Regions from separate parts of the Paenibacillus sp. sgz302148 genome, predicted to be linked through region 3. Evidence: riboswitches for the same ligand, from Rfam matches in the RefSeq annotation. Region 3 holds a riboswitch; each other region holds the start of a gene.
The links. Region 3 has a riboswitch for cyclic di-AMP ahead of AC0LWM_RS00035 (C40 family peptidase). Riboswitches for the same ligand answer to the same signal wherever they lie in the genome.
Positions count from the first base shown of each region.

Region 1: it holds a riboswitch for cyclic di-AMP, as region 3 does, so the genes downstream of both, AC0LWM_RS19720 (KamA family radical SAM protein) here and AC0LWM_RS00035 (C40 family peptidase) in region 3, are expected to answer to the same signal.
Region 2: it holds a riboswitch for cyclic di-AMP, as region 3 does, so the genes downstream of both, AC0LWM_RS31350 (C40 family peptidase) here and AC0LWM_RS00035 (C40 family peptidase) in region 3, are expected to answer to the same signal.

Region 1 covers NZ_JBVYOJ010000013.1:65,533-75,645, forward strand. The annotation lists gene pckA (phosphoenolpyruvate carboxykinase (ATP)) at 1-1,541, opposite strand, end outside; gene gap (type I glyceraldehyde-3-phosphate dehydrogenase) at 1,585-2,619, opposite strand; gene AC0LWM_RS19715 (hypothetical protein) at 2,951-3,166, opposite strand; gene AC0LWM_RS19720 (KamA family radical SAM protein) at 3,216-4,403, opposite strand; cyclic di-AMP (ydaO/yuaA leader) riboswitch at 4,633-4,768, opposite strand; gene AC0LWM_RS19725 (metal-sensitive transcriptional regulator) at 4,872-5,132, opposite strand; gene AC0LWM_RS19730 (DsrE/DsrF/DrsH-like family protein) at 5,166-5,648, opposite strand; gene AC0LWM_RS19735 (sulfurtransferase TusA family protein) at 5,814-6,041, opposite strand; gene AC0LWM_RS19740 (MBL fold metallo-hydrolase) at 6,072-7,208, opposite strand; gene AC0LWM_RS19745 (sulfurtransferase TusA family protein) at 7,263-7,826, opposite strand; gene AC0LWM_RS19750 (sulfite exporter TauE/SafE family protein) at 7,860-8,648, opposite strand; gene AC0LWM_RS19755 (ABC transporter substrate-binding protein) at 8,917-10,113, shown strand, end outside.
Region 2 covers NZ_JBVYOJ010000037.1:1,163-11,275, forward strand. The annotation lists gene AC0LWM_RS31340 (FMN-binding glutamate synthase family protein) at 1-492, opposite strand, end outside; gene AC0LWM_RS31345 (amidohydrolase) at 558-1,781, opposite strand; gene AC0LWM_RS31350 (C40 family peptidase) at 2,225-2,707, opposite strand; cyclic di-AMP (ydaO/yuaA leader) riboswitch at 2,709-2,841, opposite strand; gene AC0LWM_RS31355 (cupredoxin domain-containing protein) at 2,992-3,900, shown strand; gene uvrA (excinuclease ABC subunit UvrA) at 4,007-6,517, opposite strand; gene AC0LWM_RS31365 (TioE family transcriptional regulator) at 6,692-7,396, shown strand; gene AC0LWM_RS31370 (extracellular solute-binding protein) at 7,412-8,536, opposite strand; gene AC0LWM_RS31375 (RNA polymerase sigma factor) at 8,549-10,113, opposite strand, start outside.
Region 3 covers NZ_JBVYOJ010000001.1:1,728-11,840, reverse strand. The annotation lists gene AC0LWM_RS00060 (hypothetical protein) at 1-127, shown strand, start outside; gene AC0LWM_RS00055 (RsmB/NOP family class I SAM-dependent RNA methyltransferase) at 272-1,621, opposite strand; gene AC0LWM_RS00050 (hypothetical protein) at 1,663-2,379, opposite strand; gene AC0LWM_RS00045 (ABC transporter ATP-binding protein) at 2,376-3,248, opposite strand; gene AC0LWM_RS00040 (CapA family protein) at 3,454-4,431, shown strand; cyclic di-AMP (ydaO/yuaA leader) riboswitch at 4,498-4,652, shown strand; gene AC0LWM_RS00035 (C40 family peptidase) at 4,653-5,531, shown strand; gene AC0LWM_RS00030 (helix-turn-helix domain-containing protein) at 5,591-5,980, opposite strand; gene AC0LWM_RS00025 (helix-turn-helix domain-containing protein) at 6,183-6,386, shown strand; gene AC0LWM_RS00020 (GGDEF domain-containing protein) at 6,398-7,546, opposite strand; gene AC0LWM_RS00015 (glycosyltransferase family 4 protein) at 7,730-8,854, shown strand; gene AC0LWM_RS00010 (metallophosphoesterase family protein) at 8,893-10,113, shown strand, end outside.

The sequences.
Region 1 (10,113 bases), on a different contig from region 3:
TTCTCGAAGTTAGCGGAGAACCGCTCCGCAAGCATACCGGCCGCCCGATCGTATGCGGTCTGCTCCTTCCATGTGCTGCGCGGATTCAGCAGCTCGCTTGGCACGCCCTTCACCTGATCCGGTATCATCAGATTAAATACCGGGTCAGCCGTATAAGTCGCCTGTTCCAACGAGCCGTCGATCGCCGCGGAGACCATGGCCCGGGTGTACGCAAGGTTCATCCGCTTGCCTGTGCCGTAGCCGCCGCCGGACCATCCCGTGTTGACGAGATAGACACTCGCTCCATGCCGATCGATTTTATCGCCCAGCAGGTCGGCATATACTTTCGGCGCTTGCGGCAGGAACGGCGCCCCGAAGCAGGCGGAGAACGTCGCCTCCGGCTCCGTAATGCCGCGCTCGGTGCCCGCCAGCTTGGACGTATAGCCGGATAAGAAATAATACATCGCCTGTTCCTTCGTCAGCTTCGCGATGGGCGGCAGCACGCCGAAGGCGTCGGCCGTCAGGAACACGATCGTTTTCGGATGGCCGGCAATGCCGGGAATAACGGCGTTCGGAATATAGTCGATCGGGTACGCCGCTCTTGTATTTTCCGTCCGCGAGCCGTCACTGTAATCCGCAAGCCCGGTCGTTTCGTCGGCAACGACATTTTCAAGCACGGTGCCGTACCGGATCGAATCCCAAATTTGCGGCTCCTTCTCCTGCGATAATCCGATGGTCTTCGCGTAACAACCGCCCTCGAAATTAAAGACGCCCGTATCGGACCAGCCGTGCTCGTCATCGCCGATTAAACGGCGATCCGGGTCGGCGGATAACGTCGTTTTGCCCGTGCCGGACAAACCGAAGAATAAAGCAACATCGCCGCTTTCGCCGACATTGGCGGAGCAGTGCATCGGGAACACGCCCTTAAAGGGCAGCAAATAATTCAGAACGCTGAATATCGATTTTTTCATTTCGCCCGCATATTGCGTCCCGCCAATCAGGACGACTCTCTTCTCGAAGGAAACGATAATAAACGTTTCGGAGTTCGTCCCGTCCACGGCAGGATTGGCTTCCAGTCCAGGCAGCGCCATGACGGTGAATTCCGGTTTATGCGCCCCGAGCTCATCTTCCGTCGGACGTATAAACATCTGATGGACGAATAAATTATGCCAAGCATATTCGTTAACGACCCGAATCGGCATCCGGTATTGTACGTCCGCTCCGGCGAAACCGTCGAATACGAACAGCTCTTTATCGGCAGCATAAGCCAGCGCCCGCTGATATAGCTTGTCGAAGCGTTCAGGCGCAATCGGCTGATTGACGGTGCCCCAGGCTACATGATCGACAACCGATGAGTCCTTCACGATAAATCGATCCTTCGGCGAACGTCCCGTATATTGTCCGGTCGATACCAGCAGTCCCCCCGTCGACGAAAGACGGCCTTCGCCTCGCCGAATTGCGGCTTCAATCAGCTTCGGCACCGGCAAATTGACATGGATGTCCGAAGAGCCCGGAATAGCTGCCTGTATATCCTTTTTGCGTTCCAACCTAAGTTCCTCCATCTGCTTGCTCCTCCATCCGCTTGATCAATCATTCCAATAAGCCTTAAACTGCCACCGCATCTCTGGCCGCTTGCTTCGCTTTATCAACAACCAAATTCGCAAGACCGACGACTCTGCATGCATACGCCCATTCATTGTCGTACCAAGCCAGAACCTTGATCTGCCGGCCATGCTTCATGATCGACAAACCGTCAATGACGGCGGAATGCGAATTGCCGACAAAATCGGCGGAAACGAGCGGTTGCTCCGAATATCCGACATACCCGGCGAACTTCCCGGTAGCTGCGGCTTGGAAAACCTGCTTGATTTCCTCGATCGTCGCCTCGTTCTCGACCTCCACCGTCAAATCCACCAAGGACACGTCCTGCGTCGGCACGCGCAAGGATAATCCTTCGATATGGGGGGCAAGATGAGGAAGTACATCCTGAAGCGCCTTGCGCACGCCGGTTGTCGTCGGAATGATCGACTGCGTGCAAGCACGCGCTCTTCGCAAATCCTTGTGAGGATTGTCCAGCAGGTTCTGGTCGGACGTCACCGAATGAACGGTCGTCATCCAGCCGTTCCGCACTTGAAATGCGTCGTCCAAAATGTTCAGCACCGGCGCAACGCAGTTCGTCGTGCAAGATGCGGCGGACAATATACGATGCCGGTCCGGATCGTATTGCTTCTCGTTTACGCCCATTACGACCGTCAGGTCCATTTGCTTGCCCGGAGCCGTAATGATAACGGTCTCGGCACCTGCCGCCATATGCCGCTTGGCGCCTTCGCGGTCGTTGAATTTACCGGTGGCGTCCATCACCAGATCTACGCCCAGCTTCGCCCAAGGGATGAGCTCGGGCTCCCGTTGGCTGACGAATTCGATTAAGCGATCGTTAATTCGCAGTTTGCCGTCCTCTACACCGATGTCGGCATCCCATGTTCCGTGAACCGAATCATATTTCAGCAAATGCGCGATGGTCTCGACCGGATAGGTGCTGTTTACCGCCTTCAAATATTTCACGAGATGATCTGATTTGAACATGCTCCGGATTAATAACCGTCCAATACGTCCAGTACCGCTAATACCTATTCCTGTCATCGAAATCCCTCCTAGGTGTTCGAGAAATATGACTCACGTTTCTCTTTGATGATTGTATTATACTTATATATGATGTATTAATGCAAGTGTAAATCCTTGTATATGACGTATTATTTGAATTGTGATACGTCTATGTATCGTAATTCGGCAAAATAAGCCCTCGTCATCGTTCAGTATTCCCCCGATTTCCATTCATCCGATAAAATGTTCTCGGCCAAAATTTGTATGGGCCCGCTCGTACGATGAATGACCCTGCGAATACAAAAAGCACCCATTCCGCAGAATGGATGCTCCCTGTTGGATCATAAACATTTCCTTCTAAAAAAGCTGGCTACCGCTGCTCCAGCGCTTTCTTCGCAATTCGCTTGTACGCCATCCAATGCTCCGCATCGCTGGAGAAATAACCTTCCCCCACGATCGTTTCCAGGGCGCCTCTTAAACGCTGGACCTCATCCATTAAATATTGGATGTCGTCCACCGCCATGTGGCCGGAATCTGCGTAATGCTGCTTGGCGATGCGCTTGCGAATGACATCAATTCGGCTCATGGATTCCCCTCTTCACAGCGATGTTGTTAGCTGCCGAGCCCCCGCCGCGTTAGCCTGCGGAGCAATCTCGCGCCACTCGTTTCTGCCTCGGATGGTTCGGCAGTTCGTTCACGGAAATTATCAGCTCGTTTTTCTTCTTCGGCTTCTGCCAGTACTTCTCGCTGCCCGGCAAATCGTCGAACCACGCGGCATCCGCCGGACAATCGAGAATCATAAACTTCCCGTATTGGTCGTCCCTCGATTGATGGTATTTCAAATAAGCTTTGCCGTTTTCGATCGCGAGTATTTCGATTTTGCCCGACGTATGGCTCATCGACAATCGGACCCGCTTGCCAAGACCCGAGGTTCTGGCCTTCGCCTCTTCGACGAGACGGTAAACCCGTTCCAGCGGCAGGACAAAATCGCGGTTTCCGGCAACCGGACGGTTGATGAAAAAATAATATGGCGTTACGCCGGCCCACGAAAGCTTATCCAGCAATTCGCCGAGTACGGCGGCATTGTCGTTGATCCCCCGCAAAACGGGCGTTTGGTTCACGACGATAGCCCCGGCTTGATGCAGCGCATCAAACGCCCGCTTCGCTTCCGGCGTAATTTCCCGGGGGTGGTTGATGTGCGCCATCACATAAATGCGGCGGTCTACGCTGGAGTAAGCTCGAATCGCTTCCAGCAGCTCGTTGTCCTCGTAGATCCGCATCGGGTTGAACACCGGAATTTTCGAGCCTAACCGAATGATCTTCACATGGTCGATCGCTCTCAGCCTCTCGAATATGCCCTTCAGCTTCGCAGTCGAAAGGATCAGGCTGTCTCCGCCGGTCAGCAGAACATTGTTGATCTCCTTATGCTTCGCGATGTACTCCAGCCCCGGATCGACATTGGACATCGCTTCGCTGACGTCGTTGCGGAACAGCCTCTTGCGGAAGCAATACCGGCAGTACGCCCCGCATACTTCGGAGACGATTAATAAAGCGGTCGTTTTATATTTATGCTGACAACCGGGAACGACGTAATTCGTATCTTCGTCCGAAGCGTCCCATCTGCCGTATTCCGACAATTCGCCTTCATTCGGAATAATCAGCTTTTTGATCGGGTCGTTCGGATCGCTCCAATCGATCAGATTCAAGTAATAGTCGTTGACCCGGAACACGAATTTTTCGGTAATCTGTTTGAGCTTAATTCGGTCACGCTCGGGAATTTCGGTAATTTTGTCAATGTTCGTAATGTACTTTGGCTGCGCCATGCTTTCATCCTCCTTGAATGGTTATAGTGTCACGACTTCTTCAAGTGATATAAAGCGTGGATATCCCTCCTTTACGGATAGATCATAGTTGCGGGAAAAACAAAAATGACCCTGCATGCGGCGAAAGTCAAGACGCTATAAAGCATCCTGAAGATCGCTGCAATCGGGTCAATTGAACGCAAAAAGACCCGAATACACGGGTCAGCTAAAGTGTAATTGAACATGCAACTGTGACCCACCTACTGCTGACGAGGTTAGCTGTCGGGCTTGGGAAAGTGGTCCCCTACATGAATTCATGATTCGCCCCAAAAGAATGGTTCCCCCGCTTTCCGATTGAATAACCGGAAATTAAGCGTATTTTCATCTTACCGGAACATGGCATGGCAGTCAAGTGTTTGAGCGTGATTTGGGCCGAGCCAAAGGGGCCGCTTCATGTCGGCTGAAGGGGCGCCACACCGGCAAGGTCGGCTACCGGCTCTTGATGAGCAGCTCGACGGCTTGCGCGACCAGCTTGCTCGTATCGCCGCCCGCTTGCTGCTCTTCTAGGATGCATTGCTCCAAATTCACGGCGACGATGTACGCGATCGCTTTGTCGGATGCGCTTCTGACGGCGGACAATTGGCTGACGACATCTTTGCAGTTCGCTTCCTCGTCCATCATTTTGAGCACGCCGCGAATTTGACCTTCAATGCGCCGCAGCCGCCGTTTGACGTCTTCATCGTATTTCATGCCGGACCGACCTCCCTTCTCCGAATGCTCACCTTATATAAACAAGTTCACCTTGGCCTCCGCTGCATCGCCGAGATAAGCCGCGACTCCCGCGTATTCGATGCCGTCCAGCAGCTCTTCCTTTTGCAAGCCGAGCAAGTCCATCGTCATCGTGCACGCGACGAGCTTGACGTTCATCTCTTGTGCAAGCTCGATCAGCTGCGGCAGGCTAAGCGCATTATGCTTCTTCATCACGTGCCCGATCAGCTTCGGACCAACGCCGCCGAAGTTCATGCGGGACAAGCCCATCCGCTTCGCTCCTCTCGGCATCATCCTAGCGAACATCCGCTCGAGCCAGCCTTTCTTCACTTGCACAGGCTCGTCTTTGCGAAGCGCGTTCAGTCCCCAGAAGGTGAAGAAGATCGTCACCTCATGATCGTAAGCAGCCGCCCCGTTCGCGATAATAAAAGCGGCGATCGCTTTATCCATATCTCCGCTGAACAAAACAATGGTCGTTTTCTCTTTGTTCGTTTCCATCTTGGAGCAGTTTCCCCTTTCGATTATAGTACTTATACACGTAACCGTATATATTGCGCGCAAAAAAAACGATAGCTTGGCGGCCTGCTGGCCGTTGCGACAGGCCGCCGGCAGCGGATGAGCGCGTAATGCGCTTCGAATACAGGTTGTCCGTACAGGTTCCGGTCACGCTTTTCGCACGTAGAACACGTATACGCCATCGACCTCTTTGTGCTCCAGCATCTCGTGCTTCGTCTGGCGTACCCATGCCTGAAAATCGTTGACCGAGCCTTTGTCCGTCGCGAGCAGCTCCATGATTTCCCCCGATTGCAGCGAGTCCATGCCTTTCTTCGCTTTGACGATCGGCATCGGGCAAGCCAGTCCTTTGGCGTCTATCGTTACGTTTGCTTTCATACTCGTTCAGCCTCCTAATAGTGGTTATCGTTATTCATGATGATGAACGGCGCAGCGGTTCGGACCGATTTCCAGCTCTACGGCGCGTTCCGGCTCGACTTGAAGCTCTCCGCGATTGATCGCGATAATATCTTCGAAGTTCGGCGGCTTCTCCGTCGATGCAGCACCCGCAACCTGTTCCGTAAAGGCATCCCTGTCCTCGTTCCGCATGATGTCGTTGCGTTCCCGGATATCGCCAAGCGCTCTGCCGACGATGCCGTCGCCGTTCATTTCCGAGATGTCCGCATAATGCGCCGGCAGGACAAGCACGTCATCCGGCATCGTATTGATCCGGCGAAATACGGTATCGTACAAATCATGCGCCCATTCCTCGGCCTTGCCTCCAAGGTCGGGACGCCCCAATCCGCCGACAAAAATCGTATCCCCGGACATCAAATACTTCCCGTCAACCAGAAATGACGTCGAACCCGGCGTATGTCCCGGCGTGGGGAGCGCCAGTACTTCGACATCCACTTGGCCGATGCGGATGGAAGCGTGATTTTCGAGCGGCTCGTAGTTCAGATTCGTCCCTTTCACTTCTCCGGAGGAGATCAAGTAGACGGCTCCTGTTCGCGCGGCCAGCGCGGCTCCGCCCGATATATGATCGGCGTGCAAATGCGAATCGACCACATGGGAGATCATGAACCGATGCTGCTCGGCTAACCGGATATACTCTTCAATCCGATGGCTCGGGTCGATAATCATCGCTTGACCGCCCGATATGACGGCATAGGATAGACAGCCCTTGGACAGCCGATTGATTTGCAGCACTTGAACCTTTTCGTTCGCGGCAACCTCCATCGGAACATAGAATTGGCTCCATGCCAGCATGCCGTCCAGGAGTACCGCGGCGCGGTAACCTTTCGCATCCAACATTTCGGCTACGAATTGCGCCGATCCGCCTTTGGCGCAAACAACGACCATTTCTTCATCCTTCGGCAGCGGCTCCAGTACCGCTTTGTCCTCCTCGAGGAATGAAAAATACGGAATGTTGACGGAGCGCACTTGATGACCTTCGATTTTCCAGTTGGCGAAATCTTCTTCGTTGCGTACGTCCAGAATGAACGCGCCGCCGGTGCCATTGATAAGCTGATGCAGCTCCCGCGCGTTGATTTGCCTTATTGCCATCGGTAACTCCTCCTTGGTTTTAAAATCTTACTTCGCAACAGACCCGCTTGCGGATCAATTCTGATCCATCGGTCCGTTCCACTGCGACATGCCGGGCAACACGTTGCTTACATGCTTAAAGCCTTTCTCCGCTAGAAGCTGACAAGCCATATCGCTTCGGTTGCCCGTGCGGCATACGACATAATAGTGGTGCTCCGGATCCAGCTTGCCGCACTGCGCCTCCAGTTGGCCCAGCGGGATCGATATCGCGCCGGGAATGTGGCCGAACGCATATTCCGCGGGTTCGCGCACATCGAGGACAAGAATGTTAGCGTCACGGCCGTGGGCCTCCTCATTGGAGACTGTGTGCGGAAATTTACGTTCTTCCCTCATCTCCTCGGCTTCCGCCTTGCGTATATAATGCCGGAACACGCCGTCTGTCTCGATCAGTCCGATATACTCGTGTCCCGTCCGTCCGGCCCAGCTTTTCAAATCGGCCACCGAGCCTTTATCCGTCGCCCTAACTTCAAGTACATGGCCCGGCTGCATTTCGTCGATCGCCTTCTTCGTGCGGACGACCGGCAGCGGGCACGCGAGCCCTTCGCATACCAACGTTTGATTTGCTTGTAATGATGTCATTTTGATTTCCTCCCGTTTATAAAATGAATCGTTTCATCCCATCAGAATATCCCACCAAATCTTCACTACGGTTGCCGTGATTAGCAGCACTAGGATCCATTGCAGCACCTTCGTATTGAGCCTTTTGCTGATATGCGCCCCGATCGGCGAAGCGATTACGCTCGCCACGATCATTGCGGCGGCCGGAATGAGCAGCAAATGCCCGCCCATAACTTTACCAACGGTGGAACCGATGGAGGAGACGAACGTGATGGCAAGCGACGAAGCGATAGCGACCCGTGTCGGAATTTTCAAGACGACCAGCATGATCGGTACCGTAATGAATGCTCCCGCAGCGCCGACGATGCCGGACAAAATCCCGACAATCGACGCGGCCGCAACCGCGGTCCATCGATTGAAGGAAATCCACGTCAGTTCTCCGCTTACAAGCTCGTCTCCCTTCTTTGGCATAAACATCATGAACGCCGCGATTAGCGCCAACACGGCGTAAGTCATATTAATCGCCCCATTGGGAAGGTATTGCGAACCGAAGGCGCCGATGAAGCTGCCAAGCAGAATGGGAATGCCCATCGATAAGACAAGCGGCAGATGAATGTACTTTCCTTTCCGAAAAGCAAGCATGCCGGCCAGCGTTGCGAAGAATACCTGCACCGCGCTAACCGCGGAAACTTCTTGCGCGCTAAAAGCGATAAAGCCGAGCGCGGGCGGAATATATAGCAGCATCGGATATTTGATGATCGAACCGCCGATACCGACTATGCCGGAGATCAGTGAACCGACAAACCCGATGAGAAACAGCGTGACGATAAAACTCCAATCCAACGCGTTTACCTCCTTTCCGGGATCCATTCAATACGTATACCCCTATGGGTATATTGAAACTATATTCGATTGCGCAAATGTTTGTCAAACCCATTTTTTTGCACGGCGACATTTCTCGATTTCTTAATTTTTGCCGCTGAATTCTTAACGATTATTAAGGAAAAATCACCCATTGTTAAGTGGACGCTGCCCGGACAACCGCCTTACGATAAGGAGGTACATCACATAGAGACAGTAACCAGATTAGGAGAGAGAGGATGGAACCATCGTGTTGAAACGAATGGCTCTCGCTTTGACGGCGGGAACGTTGGCATTAACGCTAAGCGCCTGCGGCTTGTTCGGAGGCAAGGATAAGCAGGTGTCGCAAAAGGAAAATAATCAGAAAGCTACGGTGAAGGTATCTTATTGGGACGAGCAGTCGTTCATGCAAAAATACGGCTACATGTTCATGGCGAAATTTCCGAACATTGACGTAGAGGTTGTTTCGACGCGCATGATGTATCAGGAGAACGGCGGAGATAAAAATTCCACCCAGCTGCTGCGGGAATTTGTCGAGAAAGAACAGGTGGATTTGTTCATGCTTCGCCCCGATGAACTGAACCTTTTGTCGGCGGACGGGTTCCTGTACGAGCTGGACCCTGTCATCGCCGAAGACGGCTACGATATGTCATCGATCCAGCCGGCGATCGCGGAATATTTGAAGCTGAAAGGGAACGGCAAGCTGTATGGCTTAGCTCCGACCTTCGACAGCAAAGCGTTGTTCATCAATAAAGATTTGTTCGACAAAAACGGGATCGAATACCCTAAGGATAAAGCGAACTGGGAGGATATTGTCCAGCTTGCGCAGCGATTTCCGACAGGCGGCGACCCCAAAACGCGTGTATATGGCTATGCCGCCCAGGAATACGAAAGCGATCCTTTTTCGTTCATGCAGAAGGTTGCCCTCGACAGCGGTCTGAAACTGCAGACCAAAGGGAAAGCAACGGTGCAGACGCCGTCCTGGAAAAGAATTGTCGAGCTTGTTGCGAATGCCTATAAGAGCGGATCGATCTATCAGGCCGACATGAACACCGACATGATGAGCGAGGAGGAATGGCTGCTGCGCGATCCTTTTGTGGCGGGACGCTCAGCATTAACGCTCGGCGATACATACATGCTGTCTAAATTGAATCAGGCCGCATCCGTGCTGAAAGACCGGAAGTTCAACTGGGAGATCATTCCCGCTCCGCAAGGCATCGATGCGGCACAGGGAACGAACTTCTCGCTGAACGAGCTGTTCGCGATTCGCGCGAAGTCGCCGAATGCACGCGCGGCATGGGAGCTGCTGAAATATATGGCCGGAGACGAAATCGCCCGCGTGCAATCGAAAGTGCCGACGACCCTCTGGGCGCGTTCGGGCTACCAGAAGCTGAAGGACGGTAAAACGCTCGATGCGTTCTATGAATTGACCTATAATCCAAGCGAG
Region 2 (10,113 bases), on a different contig from region 3:
TCCTACGGCCGCCGTTCCTCTCGCTATCGCGATTTTTACCTTTTCGCTTACTCCGATGCCGTACCCCATCGCCGCCGCCATCAAAGGAATCGACAAGGTCAAAGGTTTTTTCGCTTTGGGGCCGATCGTAACGGTGACGTCGATCTCCACGTCTTCATGAGAAGGAAAAGTTGCAAGCTGGGCAGGCGAAAAAACCAGTCCGTCGAAATGCAAATATTTTTTGTGGCTGCCAAACGGTCTTTCGATAATCGAGCCTGATGAAGCACGCAAGCTGTTTTCGACGGTTTTGATCGGGCTTACTCGGGTTAATGCCGTGACGATTTCCCAAATATTCGACGCATAGCGCTCGTTCATGAGCTGTTTTGTAAAACGGCCAATACCCCATTTGATCAGAGGCCTGGAAACCTTAAACATGAATATCCACGTAAACAAAAAGGCAGCGACAGCCCCGGCGAAAGACTCCAGAATCATCATGATCCATCGGTTTTCCATGTGATGTACCTCGTTTCATGAAATCCCGCCTATTATTCCCTCGAATGGTCGATTGCATCCTTGACCTACTCCAACGAGCCGGCAACGATATTTCCTTTATACATGGTGGCGATGCGTGTTGATCTTCTTGCGATCGTTTCTGCGGAACAAGTCGCGTCAACAAACACAATGCTTGCTTCATCGCCGGGTTTAGGCCAAACCCGCCGTCCTTCTTCATCAAGCGGCGTCTTGCCCCCAGTAATAAACCCAAGCGTTCGCGCCAAGGAGCGTTCATCTACCCATCTCGAAATTTCCCCCAGCCGCCCTGCTCGCTCTAATATGTCTCCATTGCCATACGGAGACCATACATCGAACACATTATCGCACCCGACGGCGACGGATACGCCATGATCGTGCAATAAGCGAACAGGCGGGAATTTGCGGGCAAGCGGCACGCTAGTAATAATGGTGATCCCGGCCTCCGCCAGCATATCGGCCATTTCGGCGGCTTGATCGGACGGAATATCCCCCAGGCTGAATGCATGGCTGACGGCGACTTTTCCTTGAAGACTAGCTTCCCGGGTAAGCTCGGCTAATCGCTTGATGGTAGCAATTCCGACTTGATCGGCATCATGCAGGTGTAAATCGACGCCGGCATTCCCTTCCACGGCAATCTCCATCATTTGCTGCAGCGATCTTTCCATATCCCCATCGACGGTAGCCGGATCTACGCCTCCGACAATGGTCGCCCCTCTGCGAACCGCTTCCCTTGTCAAATCGCCCGCTTCCGATCGCAATAACCCATGCTGCGGGAAAGCGACAATTTCATAGGACAGCTTCCCTTCAAACAGCTGCTGCGCTTGTTGGACCTCTTCCAGATTGGCAAGTCCGACTTCCGGATAAATATCGACATGCGTGCGAATATGAGTAGCTCCAGCCCGCAAAGAGGCTTCCAAATAGTTGACTGCACGTTCGTGAGTCGAAGTAGGTAAATTCGGGAGCACTTCTTTTTCTTCCGCGAGACGTTCGAATATCGAACTCACCGGCGTGACGGCTCTCCAGCGGTCGCCGAGTAAAGTTTTGTCCAAGTGGCAATGTTTTTCGATGAAAGAAGGAAGCACTAAATATTGTTTGGCATCCTTCTTCGGCAACCTGCCATCAACAGGCTGATCCGCAGATACGATTTTTTTAATCACTCCGTCCTCTATGAGCAAATGGAACAATTCCGTATCCGTTCCTGCTATCACTCCATCTCTCTTGCGGTATCCTGTCTCCAAGCGGGCATTTGTAAGCCAATACGTCGAGTTCATCTTAACACGTCCTTTCTGTCGTCATTCCCCATGCTAGCATGGAAATGATTATATGCAAAATATTTATAAAATTAGATAAGCATACGATCTGCATATACAAAGAAAGAGCCTCATTCCTGAGACTCGACATGCGCTTTATTCGCCCATTCACTACCGCGGGTTTTCAATCCTTGATCGTATTATGGCTTAGCTTTATTATATCCTGAGGCTTCGCAAACTTATATTTTGCCGGTATGCGCTCATGATCTTTACATCCCCACAATGCCAAACCAAAATCAACGCCCGCATCTTTCGCATTCGATTTTACTTCATTGTTCCATGTTAATTTATGAAATCCATTTCAAGTCAACCATCATCATCCGTCAAAAGTACGGAGCAAGAAGAAGAGCCGGTATTAGACAATATCTAATAACCGGCTCTTCTTGGCTGATATGGACTCAGCCCTACTTTTCGTGTTCATCGCTGATCATTGCCGCATAATCTTCGCCCTGAACAACCCTTCTTGCTGTAACATACCGTTTGGAGTAATATGTATCGCTAAGCTTGCTGATGCTGACGCCCTTCGAACTTGAGGAATGCGCAAATTTCCCGTCCCCCAAATATACTCCCGCATGCGAGATTCCTTTGCCGTCCGTATTAAAAAATACAAGATCCCCGGCTTGAAGCTCATCCTTCGAAACTTCTATGCCAACGTCGGCTTGTGTTTTCGAAGTTCGCGGCAATTCCGTGTTGAATTGATTAAAAATATGCAAGATGAAGCCGGAGCAGTCAAAACCGGCCGTTGTCGTGCCGCCCCATTTGTACGGGGTGTTCAGCACTTCATTCACCGCGTGTTCCAGTTTCGAGTCGTCCGCAAAAACGGTTCCGGCTTGAACGGTGAACAGCATGGCAGTGCCTAGCAAAATCGTGAATACTTTTTTCTTCAACGGTGTCTCCTTCCTATGCCTGCGAGGTTAGCTGAGGGTTCGGTTGGAAGTTCCCTATGGCCACTCTGAATCGAGACCAATTCACCCGTTATGGTTCCCCCGCTCCCCTATCGGGGATTCGGCAAAATGATGTAATAAAATCTGCCAGTCTACAAAGTTCGACTTTTGTTGATTTTTTCCTGCCCATGTCACAAATTTGACGAATTTAAATCATGAACAAGCGATTCATATATTTGTAGGTCAAGCCATATTGTATTACTAATAGGGTGAGGGGGCATAGTACCATGGGAAGTGTAATATATAGCAGCTTGTACGGTATTCTTTCGGTGTGGATTACAGGCTTTATCATTGCTTTTCGTAAGCAGTTGCCCGTTATGGCCGGCATGATGGCTGCCATGACGATAGGAATGACAGTTGGATTGGGTCTAGGCGTTTTGTTTGCCTTATGGTTACCTGGCCTATTTTTTCAATCAACGGTTCTCAGCATGCTGATCGGGGGTGCAATCGGGGTCATAGCCGGGGCGCCTATTAGTATGATAGCCATATTAGACGGGTTATTATCGGGTATTATGGGAGGTATGATGGGCACGATGCTGATGGTGATGATGCCTCCTTCCTTCGCGGGGAATACGGTTAGAATCCTATCCATTCTTTGCGTCGGAGCTATTTTTTTGTTATTTCTCATGCTGCAGGGGGAAGTCACAAGCGATTTTCTGAAGCAAAAGTCAATTCTCTTTTCCAGGCCCATTTTTATGTTTTTGTTTATTTTGTTGTCTCTAATTTCCACAACATTCATTCCAATTCATCCAACTTCGGATCTTGGTCGGCCTTCTTCGCCTCCGGAGCAATCTACCGGGCAGTCTGGGCACGTTCACGATCATTCATCGAACCACTCTGATGCTTCGCATCATGTGGATGAAGAGCTTGTTGTTAAAGCTACGGAATATTCTTTTTCACCAACATCTATCCGCGCTGCGGTTGGCCAGAAAATCAAAATTACACTCGAAAATACAGGCCAAGCGGAGCATGACTTCGAAATCGTCGGGACAAACGTACATATTCACGCGGCACCCGGGGAGAAGAACAGCATGGCCGTTAGTTTCGACAAAGCAGGCTATTATCAAGTGATCTGCACTTTGCCGGGTCATAAGGAAGCCGGCATGACGGCATCCATCCAGGTTTCAAAGCCTTAACGAATGAGAAAATGAGACGGCTTCTCTTAGCCTACTGATGGCCGATATGAAAAAAAGCTTACCCCGACTCAGGGTAAGCTTTTTGATCCGCATCGTTCGATATCGACTAGCCAAGCGCTTCCCGCAAATACCTTCCCGTGTATGACTCCCTTACCTTCGCTACTTGCTCCGGCGTTCCTTCCGCAACGACCGTGCCGCCGCCTTCTCCGCCTTCAGGGCCGATGTCGATCATCCAATCGGATTCCCGAATGAGCTCCATATTATGCTCGACGACAATTACGGAATTGCCTGCGTCCACCAGCTTATCCAGAAGCAGCGTCAGTTGGCGCACATCGGCGGGATGCAAGCCGGTCGTTGGTTCGTCCAATAAATACAGCGTATGCTTCTTTGATTTTTTGCCGAGCTCCTTAGCTAATCTTAACCGTTGGCCCTCTCCGCCCGATAAGGTCCTCACCGATTGCCCCCAATGGAGGTAGCCTAAGCCGACCTCGCTTAGCAAACGGATCATATCCGCCAACTTGTCGTTTCCTTCGAATACGGCCAAGCTCTCCTGAACCGTCATATCCAGCAGATCGGAGATGGAATAGCCTTCATACTTGATGCTCAAAACCTCCTCCTGGAAACGGCGGCCTTTGCATGACGGGCATCGGACTTCGATATCCGGCAGAAAATGCATGTTCATCGTCAGCACGCCGAGTCCTTGACAGCTCTCGCAGCGGCCGCCCGGCGTATTGAAGGAGAAATGCTTGGACGTAAGCTTACGCCGCTTCGCTTCCGGCAAACTGGCAAACAAGTTTCGCATCGCGGTGAAGATGTCGGTATACGTCGCCACGTTCGACCGCTGCATCCGTCCGAGCGGCGATTGGTCGACCGTAATCCAGTTGCCGACATCCTCCGTGCCTTCGATCCCGCTGCAGCCTTCCGGCCGCAAGTTGTTATTCGCCCCTTCGGCCAGAAGGTCGAAGAGCAGCGTCGATTTACCGGACCCGGATACACCGGTGATCGACACAAGGCATCCGAGCGGGAAAGATACCGTGACGTTCTTCAGGTTTCGGGCATAAGCGTTGCGAACCGTCAAAGAGCGGCCAATGCCTTGGCGCCGGAATCGCTTGACCTTGTAATCGGCTTCTTCACGCAAGTACGAACCGGTCACGGACTCCGCGGCTGCCATCAGATCCTCCAGCGTCCCTTCGCCGACGACCCGGCCGCCCGTATTCCCCGCACCGGGTCCCATATCGATGACGTGGTCCGCCGCGCGCATCATCTCAACGTCGTGTTCGATCACGAGCACCGTGTTGCCTAAATCACGCAGCTGCTTGAGGACCTGGATCAGTCCCGCCGTATCTCTCGGATGGAGCCCCGCAGTCGGTTCGTCCAATATATACAACACGCCCGTCAAACCGGAGCCAAGCAGCGATGCCAGGCGCAGACGTTGGGCTTCGCCCCCCGATAACGTGACCGACTGCCGGTTCAGCGATAAATAACCGAGGCCGACATCGAGAATCCGTTTCAGGCGGGATGGGATTTCATCCGTTACAATCGTTTCGAGCAGCTCGAGACTCTCGGCCGATAGCTCTATCTTCACGCGAGACACCCAAGACAAGACATCCTCAAGCGGCCAATCCGCAATCTCGTGAATCGCCGCATCGCCGACTCGCACGGAACGGCTTGTCTCCTTCAGCTTTGCGCCATGGCAATCCGGACATTGCTGTTGATGGAACAGATCCGCCGCGTTCATTCCGCTTTCGGCCTCCCCGCCTTTCTCCTTGTAACGTCGCCATATTCCGGTTACGATGCCTTCAAACTTGCCGGCGGTAACGGTTTTCGGCGGCTTTACGCCAGGATAATGCCGCGTGAACTCTTCGCTTTCGGCGCCGTAGAACAATAAGTCTTTTTGCGGCTGAGGATAGTTTTTGATCGGCAAATCGAGATCGAACGTAAATCCATAGTGCTTGCCGGCCGCTTTCAAGATGTTGGCATAATATTCGACCATGGCGTCGTACAAGAAAGGCGCTCCGCCATCGCGCAAGCTTCTCTCTTCATTGAATACGGCCTCCATGCGCAACGTCGCGACATTGCCGAGACCGGAGCATGTTTCGCATGCGCCCTCCGGTTTATTGAAAGAGAAATGCGACATGGTCAGCTTTTCAATCGATGCGCTGCAGTGCAGGCATTGGACCCACGACTGGTGCTCATCCTCGTCGGAAATGCTGAAATGCGACGCCCCGGTTGCCGGCGGTGGCGGAACGATAACTCCACACGACGGGCATGGACGATGACCCGCCCTTGCAAATATCGCTCTCAAATACGTATAAATATCCGTCACCGTACCTACCGTCGAGCGCGGATTGCGGTTCGTAACGTGCTGGCCCACGCTGATCGAGGGGGATAATCCGACGATCGCGTCCACCTTCGGCTTGTTGATGGAGTCCGACACCATCCCCATCGACTCCATGTATTGACGTTGGCATTCCCGCTGCAGCGTATCCATCGCAAGCGTCGACTTGCCCGAGCCTGACGGTCCGGTTAAAACAACCAGCTTGTACTTCGGGATGTTCAGCGAAACATGTTTCAAATTATTCTCGTAAGCGCCCTTAATCTGAATCCAATCTCTCATCCGCACTCCTCCTATTTGGAAAATCAACCTTATTATATAACATGCATGCAAGTGCTAAGGTTTTATAAGAATAGGTCCGGATTATAAATTATCTGCTATTGCCAACCTTAGCATGGAGCTTTAATCTTATATGTAAAAGATCAGTTCGAACCAAAACCTTGGAGGAGGCCGGCAATGGAATACTTCAAGCCGATCGAGATTGCGAGAGAGCTTCAGATCAGTACGAGCGCGTTACGTCATTATGAATCATGGGGAGTCGTTCCCGCCCCCGCTCGCGCGAACAATGGATACCGCCTTTTTACGAAAGTGCATTTGGCTTATTTCCGCTGCCTGCGCGCCATGTTCCCCGGGTTTGGAGTTTCGGTCACCTGCGAGGTTCTGCGCAGCATTCAGAATGCGGACATGGACGGCGCCTTTTGGCTCATCAATAAGGAACAGGCGAACCTTCAGCAGGAAAAAATCGCTGCGGACCAAACCCTTGACCTGCTGCAAAATCTCGAATTGTCATCCATGACGAATAAAAAACCAAAAAACCCCATGACGATAGGCGAAGCTGCGGCATTTACGGGTGTCGCAACTTCAGCCATTCGCCATTGGGAAAAAGAAGATTTGCTCACGCCAATGCGCCATCCGGATAACGGCTACCGGCTGTACACGCCAACCGACATTCGAAAAATATTGCTAATCCGCACATTGCGCAAGAACGTCTATTTTTTAAAAAGCATGAAAGAAATCGTCCAGGCTGTCGAACATCAAAGCATCGAGCACGCGAAAAAAGTGACGGAAGAGGCGATCCTCAGCATCCACGAGCGCATCCGGCATCAGTTTCGCGGCGTTCACCAGCTGGTAGAGCTATGTAATGCGTTGGAGCTTATTTGAGTTATTTGCCGGGCATTATCCGATTAATGTTGCCCACTTGTCCAGCGTCATCCTCACATCCGCTCCCTCTTCAATCAATAACCTAAGGTCTTGATTGACGATTTGCCGGTTGGCATTCCATTTTTGGTTCAAGTAAAAAGCGCTTTGCGTCGCTTTATCAAGTTCTGCAAGCGCACGTTGCATCAAGGGATCCTTTTCCGCGCCTAACCGACTGGCCGCTGATTTGGAAGCCGGCAGCTGACTGAGCGGATTGCCTGTCTGCGGAACGCAAAGCTCCTTAAGCAGCGCCCATGCAGCGTCACGATGCCCGCACTTGGAGGAAATGCCGTATCCGCCCATATACATCATGTTCGTATCGCGGCCGCCTTTCATATGAGGCAGTCCGACGGCTCCGTATTCGCCGGGGTGGTTATGATGAACATACGGAATGCACCAAGAAAAATCAAAGACCATCGCAAAGCGGTCGCTAAAAGCGACATTCGCCGCGTCGCCCGGCATCGGCGTAATTTTGTGCAGCCGGAACCAATCGACGATTTCCTGAATCGCCGCCACAGTCGCTTCGCCGTTCACGTACCCTTGCGCAGTGGAGCCGTCAGGGGAGAGATATGCGCCGCCTCCCCGTAATACGAACGGCTCCAACCATTCGATATCGATATGGATACGAAATCCATATTGTTGTTTTTTCGTCAGCAACAATGCCGTCTCCCTAAATTGCTCCAATGTCCAGTCGTTCGTCGGTTCCGGAATGCCGGCTTCGGCAAACGCGCTCTTGCGGTAGAAGATGAACGGCAGAGCAATATCCATAGGGAGAGCCGCCAGTTTCCCATCGAACGATGGCCCCGCTAATGCGCCTCGATACAAGTCCTCTGGAGAGATCTCCGCATCTTGCTTAAGATAAGGCATCAAATCGATAATAAGACCATCGCGTAAATAGGGACCGAACACGCTTTCCGACATATGGATGAGATCACCGGGCTCGCTGCTTTTCATCCGTTCGAGCACCTCATAATTTCCGTTAGCCTGTTCGATCTGAACGCGGGCATCCGGCCGCTTCGCTTCGAATCGTTCGACGTTGTTTAATAGCGCTTGCAGTCCTTCTCCATTAGCTTGCGTAATGATTGTCAATTGAATGGTATCCATGAGTTCCTCCTGTTATTGGATTGGATTCATCATCGCGCAAATGCTTTCCAGCATTTCGATGGCGCGATCCTCCGCTTGCCTGGCTGCGTCGAGCAGTATCGTCGTTTCATCAAGAATGTCCTTTGTCCAATTCGCTCCGGTTGCATCCTGCAGCGGATTCATTGCACTGACTTGACGAAGCAAACTTGCCGATTGATCAAAGTAAGCCGCCGCCTTCTCCAATATTTCCTCCGCAAAACCTGCGATCTCGATCGAACGGACATACTTTCCGGCAAAAGCCCTTGCGTTCGCGTATACCGAAGCCAAGTAACGATGACCGTACGAATTAGCGAGCCGCGGACCGGTCTTCAAGTGGCGAATCCATGCAGCGTAAGCGTCAAGCCCCAGGGCATAGCAAGTATGCACGTTATCGCCTCGGAAACCGTCCCCTTCCCTGGCGAACCGGATCATGGATTTGATCGCTTGAAACGGTTCCGGTCGAATTGCCGGGCGATTCGTTTTTCGTATTGAACAAAGCAACTGTAAGGGCGACGCAGCCAGTTGTTCAACATGCAGCGTTTTGCGATAGGGCGGGAGGACATCAGTCAGTTCAACCGTTCGGTTGAAGTCATCGTAGCCATAAATCAAATTCCACTCATGAACGAAGGGGCGCTCCACATACGTATCGAAAAATAGCACAGGACTGCCCCGATCGATCGAATGGCGAACAAAAGCCATAACCGTGTCCACATCGTAAGGGATAACGTCATAAAGCATCGCCACCGGGTGAAGCGGTATCGGCAAGCCTTCGAGCTGACCGGCCAGAAAATCGGGCTCATATCCGTAATCCAGCAGCAGACGAGTCAGCTCTTGCTTCCAATCGAACACGAAGACGCCGTCGGCATACGTCGTTTTCTGCGATATTTTCAAGCGAAAGGCAAAACCGCTGCGTCCCATCCAATCCGTAACCGTCGCCTGCTCGCCTCGGCTTTGCATCATTTTGCACAGCCGATCGATGAAGGTGATCTCGGATTCCGGTTTCCCGACCGGAGCGGCCAGCATCCTTCTATTTTGCGGCGACGGCTTGGTGTCGGCCATCCAATTGTGATGTTCCCGCATCACAACGTCTTGCAGCTTTCTTTTGGAACGGTGCAAATAAGTATGCACGCTTCCCGTCGTCGTGTTGAACAATGCCGATATTTCTTCCGCCGAGCAATTCATGAAAAAATACGCTTCAAAGATGCCTCGTTCCCGCTCATTTAAGCAGTGCAGCAACGAACGGATCAACCGAATCGAGTCCTTGCGAAGCAGATGCTGTATCGGATCGTTATCGGAGCCGCGTTTCTCCGCAGCTGTATCCAACCGATGCAGCAGTTTCTCGAGATCATCGCTGCTGCCTTGCGCGCTTGTATCGTCAATGTCGAACGAAGCATAGCTTGTCAGCGGCCTCTCCTTGGAATACGGGCCTCCGCGTCGCAGCTTCATATAAGTCTCGTTACGGATGATTTGTTTGAACCATCCTCCGAAACGATTCGGGTCGACGAGCTTACCGACGTGCAGGAACGCTTTGATCAACGCTTCCTGAACGATGTCTTCCG
Region 3 (10,113 bases):
TTGGATCGCATCACTGCTCATGCGAGAGCTGGACAAAGAGCGTGATTACGAAAGCTTTAACCTATCGGTCATGTATAAAAATGAACTGATCGACGAGATGCTGTTTGAAGTCGAACGGATCCACTGAGTAGCCCCACAAAGTGGAGTATATCTCCGAAGCAGATTCAGGTACTTTGCGAAGGGCCCAAAATGTAAAGAAACGGTATCCCATCTTCGGACGAAGAGGCGATACCGTTTCTTTGTTTTCCGGATCGTAAGGGTGCATGGCCGGTTATCCGAACGTACGAAGTCCTTTCGGATAATGATTTTTCAATTGGCCGAGGCTTGCTTTGCCCCAGCCGATCGGGAATTGTCCTGCGCAAACGACGACCCAGCCCTTAAGCGATTCCGGGCAGGACAACGTTTCGCCCTGCAAATAGGCATGAAGCTCCGGTGAGCCGGGGGCATACGATACGGTTTGCAGTGCATTGTCCTGACGAAGCGCCAGAGCTAAAGCATGGGCGGGCTCGCTGCGTCCCTTCTTGACGGCGGCCAAATGCAGGCCGGGACGCAGCGTTCGCAGGCCGTCCAGATCGGCAGCGCCGAGCGAGCCGTCATCGGCATGAGGCAGCCAGTACAGTTGTTCGCCGAATAGAACGGGTTCGCCCGGAGGGAGAGCAAAGTTGTTCAAATACTGCTCGGCGAAAGCTTGGAACAAAGCGAGTTCATTCGTTTTTTTCGGTTTGTCTCGACCTATTTTCCGATTTGAACGAGTGGATTCCCAAGCATTCACGTCGTTGTTTCTCAAGACGGCGACAAAATGGCCTTCCCCGCGCTCCCGATGCGGCCATATCCGTTCCGTCCGCAAGAGAGAAAATGAAGGGTGATTTTCCAGAAACGCTTGAATTGTCCGTTCATTCTCCTCTTCATTGAAGGTGCAAGTGGAATAGGCTAACGTGCCGTTCGGTTTAAGCATCAGCGCAGCCTGATTCAAAATATCGGTTTGACGGGCGGCGCACATCGTTACATGGGCCGGCGACCATTCCGCTATGGCATCCGGGTCTTTGCGGAACATGCCTTCCCCCGAGCAAGGGGCATCCAGCATGATCCGATCGAAAAATTGCGGGAACTTCTTCGCCAGGGCATCGGGCGTTGCGCTCGTCACGATACAATTGGGCACGCCGATCCGTTCGATATTTTCGGATAAAATTTTGGCCCGAGCCGGATGAATTTCATTGGCGATCAACAGGCCGCGGCCTTGCAGCTTGGCGGCGATTTGCGTCGATTTGCCGCCGGGCGCTCCGGCCAAATCCAGAACGACTTCGCCCGGCTGCGGGTCAAGCAGCTCGGCAGCCGACATGGCGGAAGGCTCTTGGATGTAATATAAGCCCGCGGCATGATACGGGTGCTTGCCGGGTCTGGCCGCCTCGTCGTAATAGAAACCGGTCGGACACCAGGACACCGGGGTTAAGTCAAAAAGCTGTTTCAGCTCTTCGGTTGCCTGGTCGCTTTCGGATATTTTGAGCGAATTGATCCGCAATCCATACGTCCTCGGTTCGCGGTAGCTCTGCAAAAATTGTTCGGCTTCTTCATGAAGCTGATTTTTGATTCGTTCAACATAAGGTTCGGGCAATAAGATCATGTACAGGCTCCTTCGTGTTGCGGGAATTCATTTTTGAACAATTAAAACAATTTGTCTTTCATCCGTTTCACATAATAGGCACATACGATCGTGGCGTATATGAAAGGGCTAGTCATGATGAGGGCAAACGTACTGCCGGTCAGCTCGGTGTCGCTGTTTAGCGCATGCATCAAGCTGCCGACAGGCGGGATGAGCAATCCTGCCGCCTGGAACGCTTCCGGCAGCCAAGCATCCGTAATGCCTTTTTGCGCCAACGATACAATCAAGATCAAGAACAACAAACTGACGGCCGTGCTGGTTTTTGCGATAAGCCGCGGATGAAGCAGCAGGGCGAGGGCGATGCCGAGCAGTCCGAGGCCGGCATGGCTTGACAGCGCCACGAACAGATCGCCAGCCCTGACCGGCCGGTCGAACATTTGGAATACGATCGGATACACGATCGCATAGAGCGCAAGCGGGAACGATACGAGCCACAAAAATAATATTTTGCTTATAAAATAGAAGATTGGATTTTGCACATGCAAATACGTCACTTGTTCCTGCGTTTCGTCTTCGTTACGTACATAGCCGAACCCGAGCCAAGCCGCTACCACGAACAATAAGGCGGAACTTATCGCATAAGAACTTAATACCGGATTCGGCTTATACGTATACAATATAGGAACGATGACGACATAGAACAGATACGATGCGAAATAACGGTAGGAACGAACGTAATCGACGGCCAATAGCGGAATGATGCGCCATAGCTTCATCATGATGCCGATTCCTCGCTTTGCTTGCTCATATATATGATTGAGCCTTTCATCTGCAGAATGGCTGCAATCGTCGCATCGCTATAATCCGCTAGGACATGCATGATCGCCAAGCCGTCAAGGTATTCCCAACTCCGCATATGCGGCATCGATTTTAAGGCGATCTCGGCGGCTTGGTCCGGCAGTTTGGCGTGTATGACGGCATACGGTTCGAAAATCGAACGATGCTGTGCCATATGGATTATCGGCCGGTCTGCTTCATGCAGCTTGCCTTGGCTTAAGGTCAGCCGCCTCGTGGCGATCGCCTCCGCTAGCTCAGGTTCATGGCAAGTGAAGATCATCGCGATGCCTTGAAGCTTCAACTCGCGCAGAAGCTCGATGAATTCACCTTGAGCGGCGATATCCAGACCCGACAACGGCTCGTCCAATATGAGCAGATCGGGTTTAAGCAATATGGACTGCATGATACCCACCTTCTGGAGCATGCCTTTGGAAAAGTCGCGAATCCACGTCCGGCCGGTCCCTTCCAGGCGAAATAACCGCAAAAGCTCGCCAATCCGTTCATCCAGCGCATGCTGCTGCATGCCCTGGATCCGGCCCAATCGGTACAAATATTCCGCAGGGGTAAATCTCATTTTCGGAAATCGATCGGGGACATACCGGATGATGGCGGAAGCGTCGAAGACACGTCGCGACCCTCGGGACGCTGCGGTTAATCCTGCGACGATGCGGAGCAGCGTGCTTTTCCCGGAGCCGTTAGCGCCAAGCAGCGCGATCGTATCATGGCGAAGCAACGTGAGTGAAATATCGTCGAGCACGATTGTGCCTTGATACGATTTGCTAATTCCCGTTAATGAAACGATTTCCTTCATAGCGTCCGCCTTTCTTCTCATCTCCAATGTGGCTTATTATACCATACTGAGGTTTGCAGCAAAAAATCGTATGATATGTTCGGCCAGTGCAGATGCTATATAAAGTTTTTACGAAAGGGGGCTCTCGTTCATTATTGGGATCCGAATCGGCATACTGATTGGAGTGTTATTCAGCGGGTGGTACCAGGTACAGTCTGATGCCGCCATGGCTGCAAGCAATGATCGCCCTGTTCGCATCGTCTTTGCCGGAGACGCCATGATGGACGGCTCCGTTAAAGAAGCTATTCGCAAGAATGGGCCGCAATTTCCGTTCACTCAAGTAAGGAGCGAAGTGCAGCAGGCGGATTTTGCCTTTATGAATCTCGAAACCTCGGTGACGAATCGCACCCGCAAGGATACGAATCAAATATACAACTACAGCGCGGATCCGATCGCGCTGCAAGGCGTAAAGGATGCCGGCTTCGACCTGGTATCGATCGCGAACAATCATACGATGGACTTTCTGCAGCAAGGGTTCTCCGATACGCTCGCACATCTGGACCATTATGGTTTGCCGTATGTAGGCGGAGGGCATAACGAAGCGGAAGCTTATGCGGGAAAAACATTTGCGATCGGCGGATATCAGGTTAAATTTATGGCTGTCTCCCGCTTTCTGCCGACAGGGGAGTGGTTTGCGGGGCCTAATCGGGCAGGCATTGCCAATGCTTACGAGCAGCATAAAGTCATCCAAGCCGTTCGCAGGGAACGGGAAGGCTGCGATTATTTGTTATTGTACATTCATTGGGGCGTTGCCGGACATCATCGGCCGGAGACATGGCAGCGGCAATTCGCCAAGGAGATCATTGATGCAGGCGCGGATGCCGTCATCGGCAGCCATCCGCATGCGCTGCAGGGCTTCGAATATTATCGCGGCAAACCGATTGCATATTCCATCGGCAACTTTTTGTTCCCGAATTATGTTCGGAAGGCGAAGGCCGAGACAGGTTTGCTATCATTAGTCCTGGATCGCGGCAGCATCGGAATCCAGTTTTCGCCATATGAAATCCGTGACAATCAAGTGGTCAAGCTTGGGAAAACCGCGGTGGACAACCGACTTCGCCACCTTCAGACGATATCGTACGGGGTAGAGCGGGATGGCAACCGGTTTATGCCCAAAGGCTTAAACGATAGACCTGCCAAATGATTGTAAGCAATTGTCACATCATTAGGCGTTGATCGAGAAGGAATATAGTGCTAAAATATCGAAGTGTCAAAAAAATTGCCGAATCCATGAGCAGCACAAGTTCTGGTACGGGGGACTTCTTTATTGGGGTGAATGTTTGCCGTTTATGTTCAAGCGGCAGGCTAGGGAATACCTCTTCCCGAATCCGTCAACTAACCTCGGAGGCACCAAGGAGGAACAAATTGAATACTTTTTCCAAAGCAGTTGTTTTGTCGTGCGCAATTTTTGCAGGCGGCTTGTTTGCCACATCCGAATCGTACGCAGCGGAGCCGATTTACGGCGTCAAGGTACAGGTCAACGATTCGCTCATGAATACGTCCGACACCGAGGCGTATATCGACAGCAGCGAAAAATTGCAGGTGCCTTTCCGAATTACGGCGGAGAGTCTCGGTTATACGATTCAATGGGAAGCGGACGACAGCGGCGCAAAACGAGTGATCATGAAGAAGGACGACCAATCCGTCATCATGAAAACGGGCGATAACTATGCCCTTGTGAACGACAGCAAAGTGACGTTCGACTACCGCATCGACCTAACGCAAAAAGTAGTGTACATTCCGGTTCGCTTCTTCTCGCAGATCGGCGGCGTGGACATCAAGTGGAACGAAAACAGCGAACTCGCGATGATTTCTACCGACGGCGGGGAACATAAGCCGTTATGGACGGAAGCGGACAAGAAGAAGCTGGTGCAGAAGGCGGAAGTAAGCAAGCAGCAGCAGTTGCTACAATTGGCAAGCAATTACTTGGGAACACGTTACGTATGGGGCGGAACGAGCCCGAACGGCTTCGATTGCTCCGGTTTTGTGCAATTCGTTTATCAGAAGCATGGTATCAGCCTGCCAAGAACATCGAGACAAATGTACGCGGAGCTGAGCCAATCCGTATCCGAATTGAAACAAGGCGATCTTGTATTTTTCGCCGCGGGCAGCACCATTTCACATGTCGGCATCTTTGTCGGCAACAATCAATTTATATCGGCAACGGACGACGGAGTAGCGATCAAAAGCTTGTCCGGCGGTTATTGGGGCCCCAAATACATAGGTGCGAAGCGTGTTTTGTAAACGTAAGCAAGATCAAACAAAACCTCTCGAAACCGGTTATGCCGGGAACGAGAGGTTTTTTAATAGCCCTTCTTATTATCTTCGCTTTGCTGTTTTTTCCAGAATAACGCGGTGAGCATGTGGCCGATCCATTCCTTGTCCTCATCCGTCAAAACGATCCCGTCCAGCATCATATTGTTATTCATAATAAACCGGCGCAAATTAATCGGTTCGGACGATGAAGGGGCAGAAGGTCGATCCTCCAGGTAACCTGCGGCTTTCATCAGTTCGGTATAGGAAACATTCAATCCGTCGGATAGCTTCTGAATAATGTCGGGTGACGGAATGCCTCGATTGCCGTTTTCGAGCTGCGAAATATAAGCGGCGGAAACGCCGGAACGGTGAGCGACCTCGCGTATCGTGAAACCCTTTTGTTTGCGGATGTCTTTCAATTGGTTATAAAAGTACATGGACATCCCTCCGTATGCCAGAGTATACAAAAGTAAACATTCGTAAACATCCTCATCATACCACGATGTCATGCACGAAACAATGCCGCCATAGAACCGAATGCCAGCATTCTCTCGTCGATTGCAAATGCGAACAAAAATGATTGCAAAAGCAAACAAAGTGGGTTATAATGGGAACAGCATGGGAACAGGGGCGGTGTAGATGAAAATTTACGTAAACGACGAGTTTGTCAAAACCCGATTGATCCGAGGAATGACGCAGCGGGAGCTGGCCGAACGAACGGGGCTTAGCCGGGGGTATATCAGCTTGCTGGAGCGTGCCGCGAAGTCAGTGGGGCCGGCCGCCGCGAAACGGTTGTGTCATGCGCTGGAAGCCGACCTCGAACAAATATTTGTTCTTCGTTAATGCAAATGCTGTTAGCCTGCATGTTCTTTCTTCTTCCTTGCGGAATACCCGGTTACTTTGTTCTTGCCGGTTGTCTTGGACTCGTACATTGCGGCGTCCGCTTGCTTGATCAATTCCTCGGCAGTTAACCCTGCCTTGTACGTGCTGTATCCGACGCTGATCGTGACGATCGATTCGGATTCAACGCGACTGCGTATCGATTCCGCTACTTTAGCCGCATCGGCCTTCGGATCAGTCAGAAGCGCCACCAGCTCCTCCCCGCCGTAACGGCCGGGAATGCCGATGCCCTCCGTTTCCTCCGCGATGATAGCCGCGACCTGCTTTAGAACACCGTCGGCTTTGTGATGGCCCTGCGTATCGTTCAGCTTCTTGAAATTGTCGATATCGCAGAAGATGACCGAAGTTTTGCCCTGCTGCGAAATGTGATGTGCCGTCCGATTATAGAAGAATCGCCGATTGTACAGGCTTGTCAGCCCGTCCGTTATGGAAGACCGGTAAACGGCCTGCATGAGCTCCACAACGCGGTCGAACAAAATAAGAAACATGAACGTATAGTACAGTATCGGCAAAACATGCTCGGCAACGGACAACGCCTGGTTATCGGCGTGGTACATTTGCATATTGGCAACGTACGCACCGTGCGCCGCAGTATAGAGAACCAAGGCGGTACGGTATTTGCCGTGCTGTCCGATAAACGGCGTAACGATCATGTAAGCGATGCCGATCAGAACGAAAAGATATAAGCTCTGGCCGATGCCGCTATAGCTTGTTTCGGTTCGAATCGCGTCGATATAATGCGCGGCGCCGATAATAAGCGCTACGAACATGAATAAAACGAAATATGAGGTGGCGCGCCTTTTTGTCGGGTTATACAGCTGGTAGATCGCCATATTCATCATAATGAAGGATACGCTCTTGATGAATTGGCTGATCTCGCCGATCAACAGGCCGGCGGGCTCGCTCCCGATCGCCATGTAGATGTTGAGTCCGTGCTGTGCGATAATAAGCATGAGGGCGATAATCAATGACAAATAAGCCTTCTTGCGCCGGTTGAAATAAAGCCTGAGCGACATCATCAGCATGAGCAGCAAAATGACGATGATGCAGGAAGACGCAAACATTTGCCCATGCGATCCTGCCAGCAGTTGCGCAATGTTCATAGGTTAATCTCCTGATGAATACGGGATGTTGTACATATTCGGAAAATTTTGCAGAAACATATGTTCTAGTGTATCATAAAACCTACGGCGCGAAAAGAAGCGAAGCTAGTGCTTCCGTATGAACTTTTTGCAGTTGCCTCCGGAAATTTCAGACTTTTAATCCTTCGAGGAGGACCGATTCCTTTGAACATTTTACAGGCGTTATTTTTTCCGCCCGAGCAGCCGGGCGGCGTTTCCTCCATGGTTCCCTATATTCAAGAAAGGTTCCTGAAGCTGGGCTGGGACATGGAGCTGTTCTCCCTGCCCAAACGCGTGCGCGGCAAAGGAACCGAAGAAGTACAATTCTCAACGTTCGACTGGCGGCCGTTCGCCGGAAATGCGACGGTCGACAAATATATACAGACCTACCGCGACTATGTATGGTGGACGAAGCTCCGGCTCAAGAAGAGCTACGATCTCATTCATGCGCACCATCCCATTGCCGCTCTGGCGATCAAGGAAGTATTTCCGGATACGCCGGTATTGATTACGATTCACTCCAGCTACGAGCGCGAATTGATACTGAATAACAAAATCGCGCCTGGCGGACCGGAGCATCGTTTTTTATCCGCGATTTACGGCGAAATCGAAGCCAAGGTCGACCGGATCGTTACGGTCTCTAACTCGTTCAAGGATTATTTGTCCCAGCATCTGCGGGCTCCAGGCGAAGTCACGGTCATACCGAACGGTTACGACGAAAAGCGGTTTCGGCCGATCCCGCACGACAATGAAGTGGCCCAGTTGATTACAGTGTGCCGGCTTGTCCCTGCGAAAGGTCTTGACGTTCTGATCAAAGCGTGCGCGGAGCTGAAACGCCGCGGCGTTCCATATGTGCTGCACATTATCGGCGACGGGCCGATCCGGGAAGAGCTGGAGAAGCTGGCAAGCGACCTGAATGTGTACGAGGACACGATTTTTTACGGATACATGCTGCACCCCGAAGAATTCATGCCGTTCTTCGATATTTTCGTTTTGCCTTCCCGCGCGGAGGCGTTCGGCTCGGTGTTCGCGGAAGCGGCGTTATGCCTGCTCGCGCTCGTCGGAACGAACGTAGGCGGCGTCTCCGAGCAAATCGAAAACGGCATCAACGGCCTGCTTGTGCCGCCGGAGGACGAACATGCCCTGTGCGATGCGCTGGAGCAGCTGATCGCCGACCCGGCTTACCGCTATCATTTGGCGCGCGCCGCCTCCGACAAAGCGAAGAAAGCCTATTCGCTCAATCGGGTGATTCAACAATTGAAAAAAATTTACATCGAATACCGGGAATAAACGATGCCACGGCGTTCAGGTGAAAGAGGGGAGCACGCTTGAACCGTTTTCGTTTTTTACATACCGCGGACCTGCATTTGGACAGCCCGTTCCGCGGAATGGCCCACGTGCCGCCCACGATTCGTGATTGTATCCGCGAGTCGACCTTCGCCGCTTTCGGGAACGTGATCGAGCTCGCGATACGGGAGCAGGTCGATTTTGTTCTCGTCAGCGGCGACGTGTACGATCTCGCGGACCGTTCGCTGCGCGCGCAGCTTCGGTTTCAGCGCGGGATGGAGCGGCTTGCCGCAAACGGCATACAGGCCTTCGTCGTATGCGGAAACCATGATCCCGAAAGCGGGACGCGGGCGCATCTCGATTGGCCAGCGGCGGTGCATTTTTTCGGTTCCGCGGAAGCCGAGGAGCGTATCGTCCGCCGCAAGGACGGAACGCCGCTCGCGCGCGTTTACGGGATTTCATACCCGACCGCGGCGGTGACGAACAACTTGGCGAAGCGCATCCTGGATAAGGCGGGAGTAGCGGACGGATCGTTGTACCGGATCGGGCTGCTGCATGCGAACGCAACCGGCGATCCGAACCATGACAACTATGCGCCATGCACGAAGCAGGAGCTTGCGGTCGGCCCGATCGATTATTGGGCGCTCGGGCATATTCATACGCGCGTGATCGTGCATGACGGGCCGTGGATCGTATATCCCGGCAATACGCAAGGCCGAAGCGTTCGCGAGACCGGGGCTAAAGGCTGCTACGTCGTCGATGTGTACGAATCGGGCCGGACGGAGCTGACTTTCCATGCGACCGACGATATTCGCTGGTTTCATGAAGAAATGCCGATCGAAGATTTGGTTAGCGAACAAGCGTTGAAGAATGCCCTTGAGGATAGGCTGGAGCTTGTCAAAGAATCGGCGGAGGGTCGACCTGTGGTCGTCCGATTGACGTTAACGGGACGCGGCGAACTCCACGAGCGTTTGCGACAGCCTGCGTTCCTGCACGAGCTCGCTTCGACACACCGCGATGATCAGGCGGCGCTGCGTGAAACGGACGGCAAAGCTCCGTTCGTGTGGCTGGAATCCATCGAGGCCAAGACCGGTTATCCGATCGAGATGGACGAGCTGCTGGAACAGGACAGCTTCATCGGCGAGCTGCTGCGCGTGGCGCGGCGAACGGCGGCGCCGGACGAGCCCGCGCGTCTTCGCAGCTTGGTCGAAACCGCGATGGAGGGATTGCTGCAGCAGCCGAAAACGAACAAATTCGTGCCG